2 regions of the Mesorhizobium sp. M7A.F.Ca.US.005.03.1.1 genome follow, and region 2 is predicted to be linked to the other one. Evidence: riboswitches for the same ligand, from Rfam matches in the RefSeq annotation. Region 2 holds a riboswitch; the other holds the start of a gene.
The links. A riboswitch is a leader RNA that binds a small molecule or an ion and turns the genes downstream of it on or off. The one in region 2 is predicted to bind S-adenosylmethionine.
Positions count from the first base shown of each region.

Region 1 (4,208 bases), on a different contig from region 2:
ATCTGGTCGCGTCAGGCCCGTTGGGCGCGCCTGCGCCGCGTCACTTTCCCGCTGTTCTTCGCACCCGAAATCCTGACCGGCGCCGTGGTGCCGCTGGTGCTTGCGCTGATTGCAGCGGCAAGCGCCGGCTTCAGCCTCTGGGCAACCGCCCTTGCCGTGCTGGCGGCCTTCTATCTTCCGGAGTGCGCCCTGGCCTGGTCCAAGGGCTGGTACCTGTCGCCACGCATGGTCGCCGCGATCATGGCGCGCGACCTGATCCTGCCGGCGATGTGGGCGCGCGGTTGGCTCGGCGGCGCCATCGACTGGCGCGGCAATGCGATGACCATCGGTACCAAGACGGCCGAGCTGGAAGAGACGCCGTCCGGCGCCTGAAGGCCTCCTACCTGGCCTTCAGCGCCTGCGCGATGTCCTCGAGCAGATCGTCGGCATCCTCCAGGCCAACCGACAGCCTGAGCGTGCCCGGCCCGATGCCGAGCTCGGCGCGCGCCTCGTCGCTGAGATTCTTGTGCGTCGTCGTCGCCGGGTGGGTGATCAGGCTCTTGGCGTCACCGAGATTGTTGGAGATCAGGACGATGTCGAGCGCGTTCTGCAAGGCGAAGGCCGCCTGCTTGCCGCCCTTGACGTCCAGGCAGATCAGCGTCGAGCCGCCCGACATCTGCTTCTTGACGATGTCGGCCTGCGGATGGTCGGCGCGGCCGGGATAGATGACGCGCGCGATTTCCGGCCGTTCGGCCAGAAAATCGGCGATCCGGCCGGCACTTTCCGTCTGCTGGCGTACGCGCAGCGGCAGCGTTTCCAGGCCCTTCAGCAGCGTCCAGGCGTTGAAAGGCGAAAGGCTTGGGCCGGTATGGCGGAAATAATCGTGCAGGTTCTCGTCGATCCACTTCTTGTCCGACAGGATGACGCCGCCGAGACAGCGCCCTTGGCCGTCTATGTGCTTGGTCGCCGAATAGACGACGATATGGGCGCCGAGCTGCAAGGGCTTCTGCTGCAGGGGCGTGGCGAAGACATTGTCGACGATCAGCCTGGCGCCGATCGAATTGGCAAGCGAAGCGACAGCGGCGATATCGACCACTTCCAGCGTCGGATTGGTCGGGCTTTCCAGGAAGAACAGCTTGGTGTTCGGCTTGACCGCCTTTTCCCAGTTGGCGATGTCGGTGCCGTCGACCAGCGTCGCCTCGATGCCGTATCTCGGCGCCAGCGTCTCGACCACCCAGCGGCAGGAGCCGAACAGCGCACGCGCCGCCACGATATGGTCGCCGGCCTTGGCGCTGCACAGAAGGGCGGCCGTCACCGCGGCCATGCCCGACGCGGTGGCGCGCGCGTCTTCGGCACCTTCCAGCGCGCACATGCGCTTCTCGAACATGTCGACGGTCGGATTGGCGTAGCGCGAATAGATGAAACCCGGCTCTTCGCCCTTGAAACGGGCTTCGGCGGCTTGCGCCGTTTCGTAGACATAGCCTTGGGTGAGATAGATCGCTTCTGACGTTTCGCCGAAACCGGAACGCAGCGTTCCGCTGTGCACGAGTGCCGTCTGAGGCTTCCAGTTGCGCTTCTTGGTGCTCATCGCTTTTCTTCCAGACACAAAAAAACCGGCCGCGAAAGTCGCAACCGGTCCATACGGCCTTGCGGCCCGACGGTCCTTTAGCGACTTGTTTAACGTGGCTGCAAGCCGACCGGCCAAATCACCACGGGATAACGACCCTTTAGACCCGCACCGCGCTTGCGTCAATTGCCGGCTTCATTAAGAGGTTTGTACCAAGCAGGAGTGGAGCCTTGCGGCAGACAGGCATTCTTCCCGACCAGGACATATCGGCGCTGTTCCAGTCCGGCGCGCTGAAGTCGGCGCGTGCGCTCGACACCGACCAGATCCAGCCGGCCAGCCTCGATCTCAGGCTCGGCGACAAGGCCTGGCGGGTGCGCGCCTCCTTCCTGCCCGGCCCCAATCACAAGGTCTCGGAAAAGCTCGACCGGCTGCAGCTGCACGAGATCAATCTGGCCGAGGGCGCGGTGCTGGAGACCGGCTGCGTCTACATCGTGCCCCTGCTTGAAAGCCTGGCGCTGCCGGCGGACATTTCAGCCTCGGCCAATCCGAAGAGTTCGACCGGGCGGCTCGACATCTTCACCCGCGTCATGACCGATCGCGGCCACGAGTTCGACAAGATCGCCGCCGGCTATCATGGCCCGCTCTTTCTGGAAGTCAGCCCGCGCACCTTCCCGATCGTCGTCCGCACCGGGTCGCGCCTGTCGCAGATCCGTTTCCGCATCGGCAATGCGCTGCTCTCGGAAGCCGAGTTGCACGACCTGCATCGCACGCAGATGCTGGTCGCCACCGAGCCGCCGAACATTTCCGGCGGCGGCATCGCGCTGTCGATCGACCTCAACGGCGATCAAAGCGGCTTGGTCGGCTATCGCGGCAAGCATCACACCGGCCTCGTCGATGTCGACAAGCGCGCGGCCCAGGAAGTCGTCGACTTCTGGGAACCGATCCACAAGAGCGGCGCCGGCGAACTGGTGCTCGACCCCGATGAATTCTACATCCTCGTCAGCCAGGAGGCGGTGCATGTGCCGCCGCTCTACGCCGCCGAGATGACGCCCTTCGATCCGCTGGTCGGCGAATTCCGCGTCCATTATGCCGGCTTCTTCGATCCGGGCTTCGGCCATTCCGGATCCGGCGGCACCGGCAGCCGGGCGGTGCTGGAAGTGCGCAGCCATGAAGTGCCGTTCATCCTCGACCACGGCCAGATCGTCGGCCGGCTGGTCTACGAGCATATGCTGAAGCGGCCGCAGGCGCTCTACGGCACCGATCTCGGCTCCAACTACCAGGCGCAGGGCCTGAAGCTGTCCAAGCATTTCCGCGCCGCGCGCTGACCCTCATTGCCCCAAGGCAAAATACTTGCCTGTACCGGCTCGCCATGCTTGGCTGCCTTGCCGCCCGTCAAGCTGGCGGCGTTCAAGGGGAACCAAGAAAATGCGATTTTCGAAATGGGTCATATCGGCGGCGGGCGCTGCCATGCTGGCAACACTGGCCGGCTCTCTGTCGGTGCAGGCGGCGGAGAAAATCAAGATCGGCACCGAGGGCGCCTATCCGCCGTTCAACACCATTACCGCCGACGGCAAGGTCGAAGGCTTCGACATCGACATCGCCAATGCGCTGTGCGCGCAGATGAAGGTCGAATGCGAGATCGTTACCCAGGACTGGGACGGCATCATTCCCGCTTTGCAGGCCAAGAAATTCGACGCCATCATCGCCTCGATGAGCATCACCGAGGAGCGCAAGAAGCAGGTCGCCTTCACCAACAAATATTATACGACACCGCTGGCTCTGGTGGCGCCGAAGGACACCGATCTCACCTCGACCGAACCGGCGGCCCTTGCCGGCAAGACGGTCGGTGCCCAGGCTTCGACCACGCAGGCCGACTATGCCCAGAATGAATATGGCAAGGCGGGCGCGGAGGCCAAACTCTATCCCACCCAGGAAGAGGCGATCACCGACCTGACCAACGGTCGTCTTGACGCCGTGATCTCGGACAAGTTCGTGCTGATGGATTGGCTGAAGAAGGCAAGCGACGGCTGCTGCAAGCTGGTCGGCGACGTCAAGGGCACCGAGACCCAGGCCGGCATCGCCGTGCGCCTGGACGACACGGCCCTGCGCGACAAGCTCAACGCGGCCATCGACGCGATCGTTGCCGACGGCACCTACAAGAAGATCCAGGCCAAGTATTTCGACTTCGATATTTATTGAGGCAGAGGCGCCTTTTTCCTTCTCCCCTTATGGGAGAAGGTGTCGCCGGAGGCGACGGATGAGGGGTGTTCCAGGGAACGCCAACGTTTCACTCCGCTGGAACACCCCTCATCCGTCTCGGCGCCAACGCGCCGATCCACCTCCCACTTGGGGAGAAGGAAAAGGCGCGCTCTCAAAGCGCCTTCACAGCCACCTTCACCGGCTGCTCGATCTCGAGCGGGTTGCGCAGCGGCAGGCCGAAATCCCCGGCCTCGATCTCGAAGACATCGCCGGCCTCGGTCGTGATGCCGTCGGCGAAGGACAGCGTCGCCGTGCCGAACATGTGCACATGCACGTCACCCGGCTGGCGAAAAGCCGCGTATTTGAAATGATGATGTTCGAGATTGGCGATGGTGTGCGACATGTTCGCTTCGCCGGACAGGAACGGCTTTTCCCACAGCACCTCGCTGTCGCGCACGATGCG
Region 1 covers NZ_RZRO01000010.1:51,274-55,481, forward strand. Annotated here, with positions in the region: gene EN990_RS07140 (ceramide glucosyltransferase) at 1-372, shown strand, start outside; gene EN990_RS07145 (O-succinylhomoserine sulfhydrylase) at 380-1,567, opposite strand; SAM riboswitch at 1,625-1,702, opposite strand; gene EN990_RS07150 (2'-deoxycytidine 5'-triphosphate deaminase) at 1,777-2,871, shown strand; gene EN990_RS07155 (ABC transporter substrate-binding protein) at 2,972-3,745, shown strand; gene araD1 (AraD1 family protein) at 3,918-4,208, opposite strand, start outside.
Region 1: linked by a shared signal. The riboswitch ahead of EN990_RS07145 (O-succinylhomoserine sulfhydrylase) and the one ahead of EN990_RS10395 (homoserine O-acetyltransferase) in region 2 are both predicted to bind S-adenosylmethionine.

Region 2 (4,208 bases):
TCGGGTCGGAGGCGGCAAGGCGGGTGAAGTCGCGGAAGCCGGAAGCCGAATATTTGATCACTTCGGATTTGGTCACTGACTGCAGATCATCGGCGGTGCCGACGATGTTGTAGGCGATGATGTGCGGCAGATGCGAGACGATGGCCAGCGTCATATCGTGATGCTGGGGATCCATCGTGTCGATGTTGGCGCCGCAGCGCCGCCAGAACTCCGACAGCCTCTCCAACGCGTCCGGGTCGGTGTCGGGCAGCGGCGTGAAGATGCACCAGCGATTGTCGAACAGGTCGGCGAAACCGGCGTCGGGGCCGGATTTTTCTGTGCCCGCCAGCGGGTGGCCGGGAATGAAATGGACACCTTCAGGCACATAAGGCTGCACTTGCGCAATGACAGACGCCTTGGTCGAGCCGACATCGGTGAGGATCGCGCCCGGCTTCAGCGCCGGCGCGATTTCCTCGGCAACCGCGCCGGACGATCCAACCGGCACCGAAATGATGACCAGGTCGGCATCGCGGACAGCTTCTCTCGCATCGGTGCTATAGCTATCGCCCAGCCCAAGCTCCTCGGCCCGTGCCAGCGTCGCCGCACTGCGGGTCGAGATGGATACGTGGCGGGCGAGGCCCTCGCGGCGGATGACGCGGGCCAGCGACGAGCCGATCAGGCCGATGCCGACCAGCGCGATCTTTTCAAACATCGGTGATGTCATGGTTTCTAGCTTTTCAGGAATGTCGTGAGAGCGGCGACAACGCCGCGATTGGCCTCTTCGGTGCCGACGGTCATGCGCAGCGCATTGGGAAAGCCATAGCCCGAAACGCGCCGCAATATATAGCCGCGCGCCGTCAGATAGTCGTCCGCCGCCGCCGCCGAATGTTTCTGGTCCTCGGGAAAATGAATGAGGATGAAATTGCCGACGCTGGGCGTCACCCGCAACCCAAGCTTTGTGAATTCCTCACTCAGCCAGGCCAGCCAGGTCTCGTTGTGCGCCACGCTGCGCTCGACATGGGCGCGATCGCGAATGGCGGCGATGCCGGCCTCGATCGCCGTCGCATTGACGTTGAAGGGGCCGCGCACGCGGTTGATGGCGTCGACGATGTGCATCGGCGCATACATCCAGCCGATCCGCGCCCCGCCAAGGCCGATCTTGGAGAAGGTCCGGGTCATCACCACGTTCTCTGCGCTGCCGACCAGTTCGATGCCGGCCTCATAGTCGTTGCGGCGAACATATTCGGCATAGGCCGCGTCGAGCACCAGAAGCACGTTCTTCGGCAGTGCGGCATGCAGACGCCGCACCTCCTGGAATGGCACATAGGTGCCGGTCGGATTGTTGGGATTGGCGAGGAACACGATCTTGGTGAGCGGCGTGACGGCGGCCAGGATGGCGTCGATATCGGCGCGCTCGTCTGTTTCCTTGATCGTCACCGGAACGGCGCCCGCCGACTGGATGTAGATCTTGTAGACCATGAAGGCGTGCTCGGTGATGACGGCCTCGTCGCCGGGCGCCAGATAGGTCTGCGCCAGCAGGCCGAGGATTTCGTCGGAGCCGTTGGAGCAGATGATGTTCTGCGGGTTGAGGCCATGCACCTCGGCGATCGCTTCGCGCAGCCGCCTGGCGGTGCCATCTGGATAGACGTCAAGCTTTCCGGCAATCTCGCGCGCGGCTTCGATCGCCTTCGGCGAGGGCCCGAGCGGGTTCTCGTTGGAGGACAGCTTGTGGACCTTGGCGACGCCGGCAGGCGCCGTGCTCTTGCCCGGCACATAGGCGTCTATGTCCATGATGCCCGCGCGCGGGGTTGGACGTGCCTGGTCCGGTGTCTGGCTCATGTCGCAAAATCCGTCGAGAACGCTTCCTGAGGGAAGCCGCAGCGGAAATACAAGCCGTGGCCTGCAATGTCGAGAGGCGACAGCCTCCCGCCCAAGGCAGGCCGTTGACGCCGGCGCGCCACAGCCCTAGAAGGGGAGCGAACTTCCGTGGTGATTTGGCCGGTCGGCTTGCAGCCACGTTAAACAACTTGCTAAAGGGCCGTTTGCATCCTGTAACCGGCTTTGCGACCGCAATGCCGGTTTTTTGTTGTCCGCGCCGGCCGGACACCCGTATCGGCATCGACTTTCGACGAGTGCGATGCGTGGGCTCAAAGTGTGAGATGGATGTCATGGCCGTTCTGCGTGCCCGCAAAACCAACAACGAGGTCGACCAACCGTCGAGCCCGGTTTTGCGTTTTGGATCCGACAAGCCGCTCAAGCTGGACGCCGGTACGCTGCTGTCACCGTTCCAGATCGCCTACCAGACCTACGGCACGCTGAACGATGCCCGCTCCAACGCCATCCTCGTCTGCCATGCGCTGACCGGAGACCAGCACGTCGCCAGCACCAATCCGGTGACCGGCAAGCCAGGCTGGTGGGAAGTGCTGATCGGGCCCGGCAAGATCATCGACACCAATCGTTTCTTCGTCATCTGCTCCAACGTCATCGGCGGTTGCCTTGGGTCCACCGGCCCGGCCTCGACCAATCCCGCCACCGGCAAGCCCTATGGGCTTGACCTGCCGATCATCACCATCCGCGACATGGTGCGGGCGCAGCAGATGCTGATCGACCATTTCGGCATCGAGAAACTGTTTTGCGTGCTCGGCGGCTCGATGGGCGGCATGCAGGTGCTGGAATGGGCGTCGAGCTATCCGGAGCGCGTCTTCTCGGCACTGCCGATCGCCACCGGCGCGCGCCATTCCTCGCAGAACATCGCCTTTCATGAGGTTGGCCGGCAGGCTGTCATGGCCGATCCGGACTGGCATGGCGGCAAATATTTCGAGCACGGCAAACGCCCGGAAAAGGGCCTGGCGGTAGCGCGCATGGCCGCCCACATCACTTACCTGTCGGAAGCCGCCCTGCACCGCAAGTTCGGCCGCAATCTGCAGGATCGCGAAGCGCTGACCTTCGGCTTCGACGCCGACTTCCAGATCGAAAGCTATCTTCGGCACCAGGGCATGACCTTCGTCGATCGCTTCGACGCCAATTCCTACCTCTACATGACGCGGTCGATGGACTATTTCGACCTCGCCGCAGACCATGGCGGCCGGTTGGCCGATGCCTTCGCCGGCACGAAAACCCGCTTCTGCTTGGTGTCGTTCACCTCGGATTGGCTGTTCCCGACCGAGGAGAGCCGCTCGATCGTGCATGCGCTCAACGCCGCCGGCGCATCGGTATCCTTCGTCGAGATCGAGACCGACCGTGGCCACGACGCATTCCTGCTCGACGAGCCGGAACTGTTTGCCGCCATTAACGGCTTCATCGGCTCGGCCGCCCGGGCGAGAGGGCTCAGCGCATGACCCGGAAAAATTGCAGGCTTTTCGGATCGGGATCATGCGCCAGGCGGGAGGCGAAGCCATGAGCGTCAACCGCGACCAGCGCGTCGACCTCGAAGTCGTCGCCAACCTCATCCCGCCACAGTCGCGCGTGCTCGATGTCGGCTCGGGCGACGGCTCGCTGCTCGAACTGCTGCAGGACACCAAGCAGGTCGACGGCCGCGGACTCGAGCTGTCGCAGCGCGGCGTCAACGAATGTGTGGCGCGCGGCCTCTCGGTCATCCAGGGCGATGCCGACAAGGATCTCGAATTCTATCCCGACAAGGGCTTTGACTTCGTCGTCCTGTCGCAGACGCTGCAGGCCACCCGCAACCCCAAGCTGGTGCTCGACGAACTGCTCAGGATCGGCAACCGCGCCATCGTCTCCTTCCCCAATTTCGGCCATTGGCGTGTGCGCCTGTCGCTGTTCCTCAACGGCCGCATGCCGGTGACCAAGGACCTGCCCTATTCCTGGTACGACACGCCCAACATCCACTTCTGCACCATCCGCGATTTCGTCAATCTGTGCGACGAACTCGGCGCGACAGTCGAGAAGGCAACCGCCCTCGACGCCGCCGGCCAGAAGATCGGCCTGTCGATGCCGTGGTGGTTCTGGAATTTCTTCGGCCAGCAGGCAGTGTTCTTGCTGAAACGGTAATTTCCGCACCGATCAAAGACCCGACTCGCCAAGCAACAGTGTGTTTGCCGCCGAGCAAAGTCGCCCTGTATGACGATCGCGAACCAGTGTAAATGGCGTCGACTGTTTGACAGCGGGCTAGTGCGGCTATAGCCACACTGACGGCTCGGGGGGGCAAAAATGGTCGAAGAACGCGCAACTTATTCACTCGTCGTCGAAATGGAGAATGCAAAGTCGAT
Region 2 covers NZ_RZRO01000017.1:6,778-10,985, reverse strand. Annotated here, with positions in the region: gene EN990_RS10405 (prephenate/arogenate dehydrogenase family protein) at 1-703, opposite strand, end outside; gene hisC (histidinol-phosphate transaminase) at 709-1,818, opposite strand; SAM riboswitch at 1,956-2,033, shown strand; gene EN990_RS10395 (homoserine O-acetyltransferase) at 2,148-3,317, shown strand; gene metW (methionine biosynthesis protein MetW) at 3,376-3,990, shown strand; gene EN990_RS36085 (hypothetical protein) at 4,150-4,208, shown strand, end outside.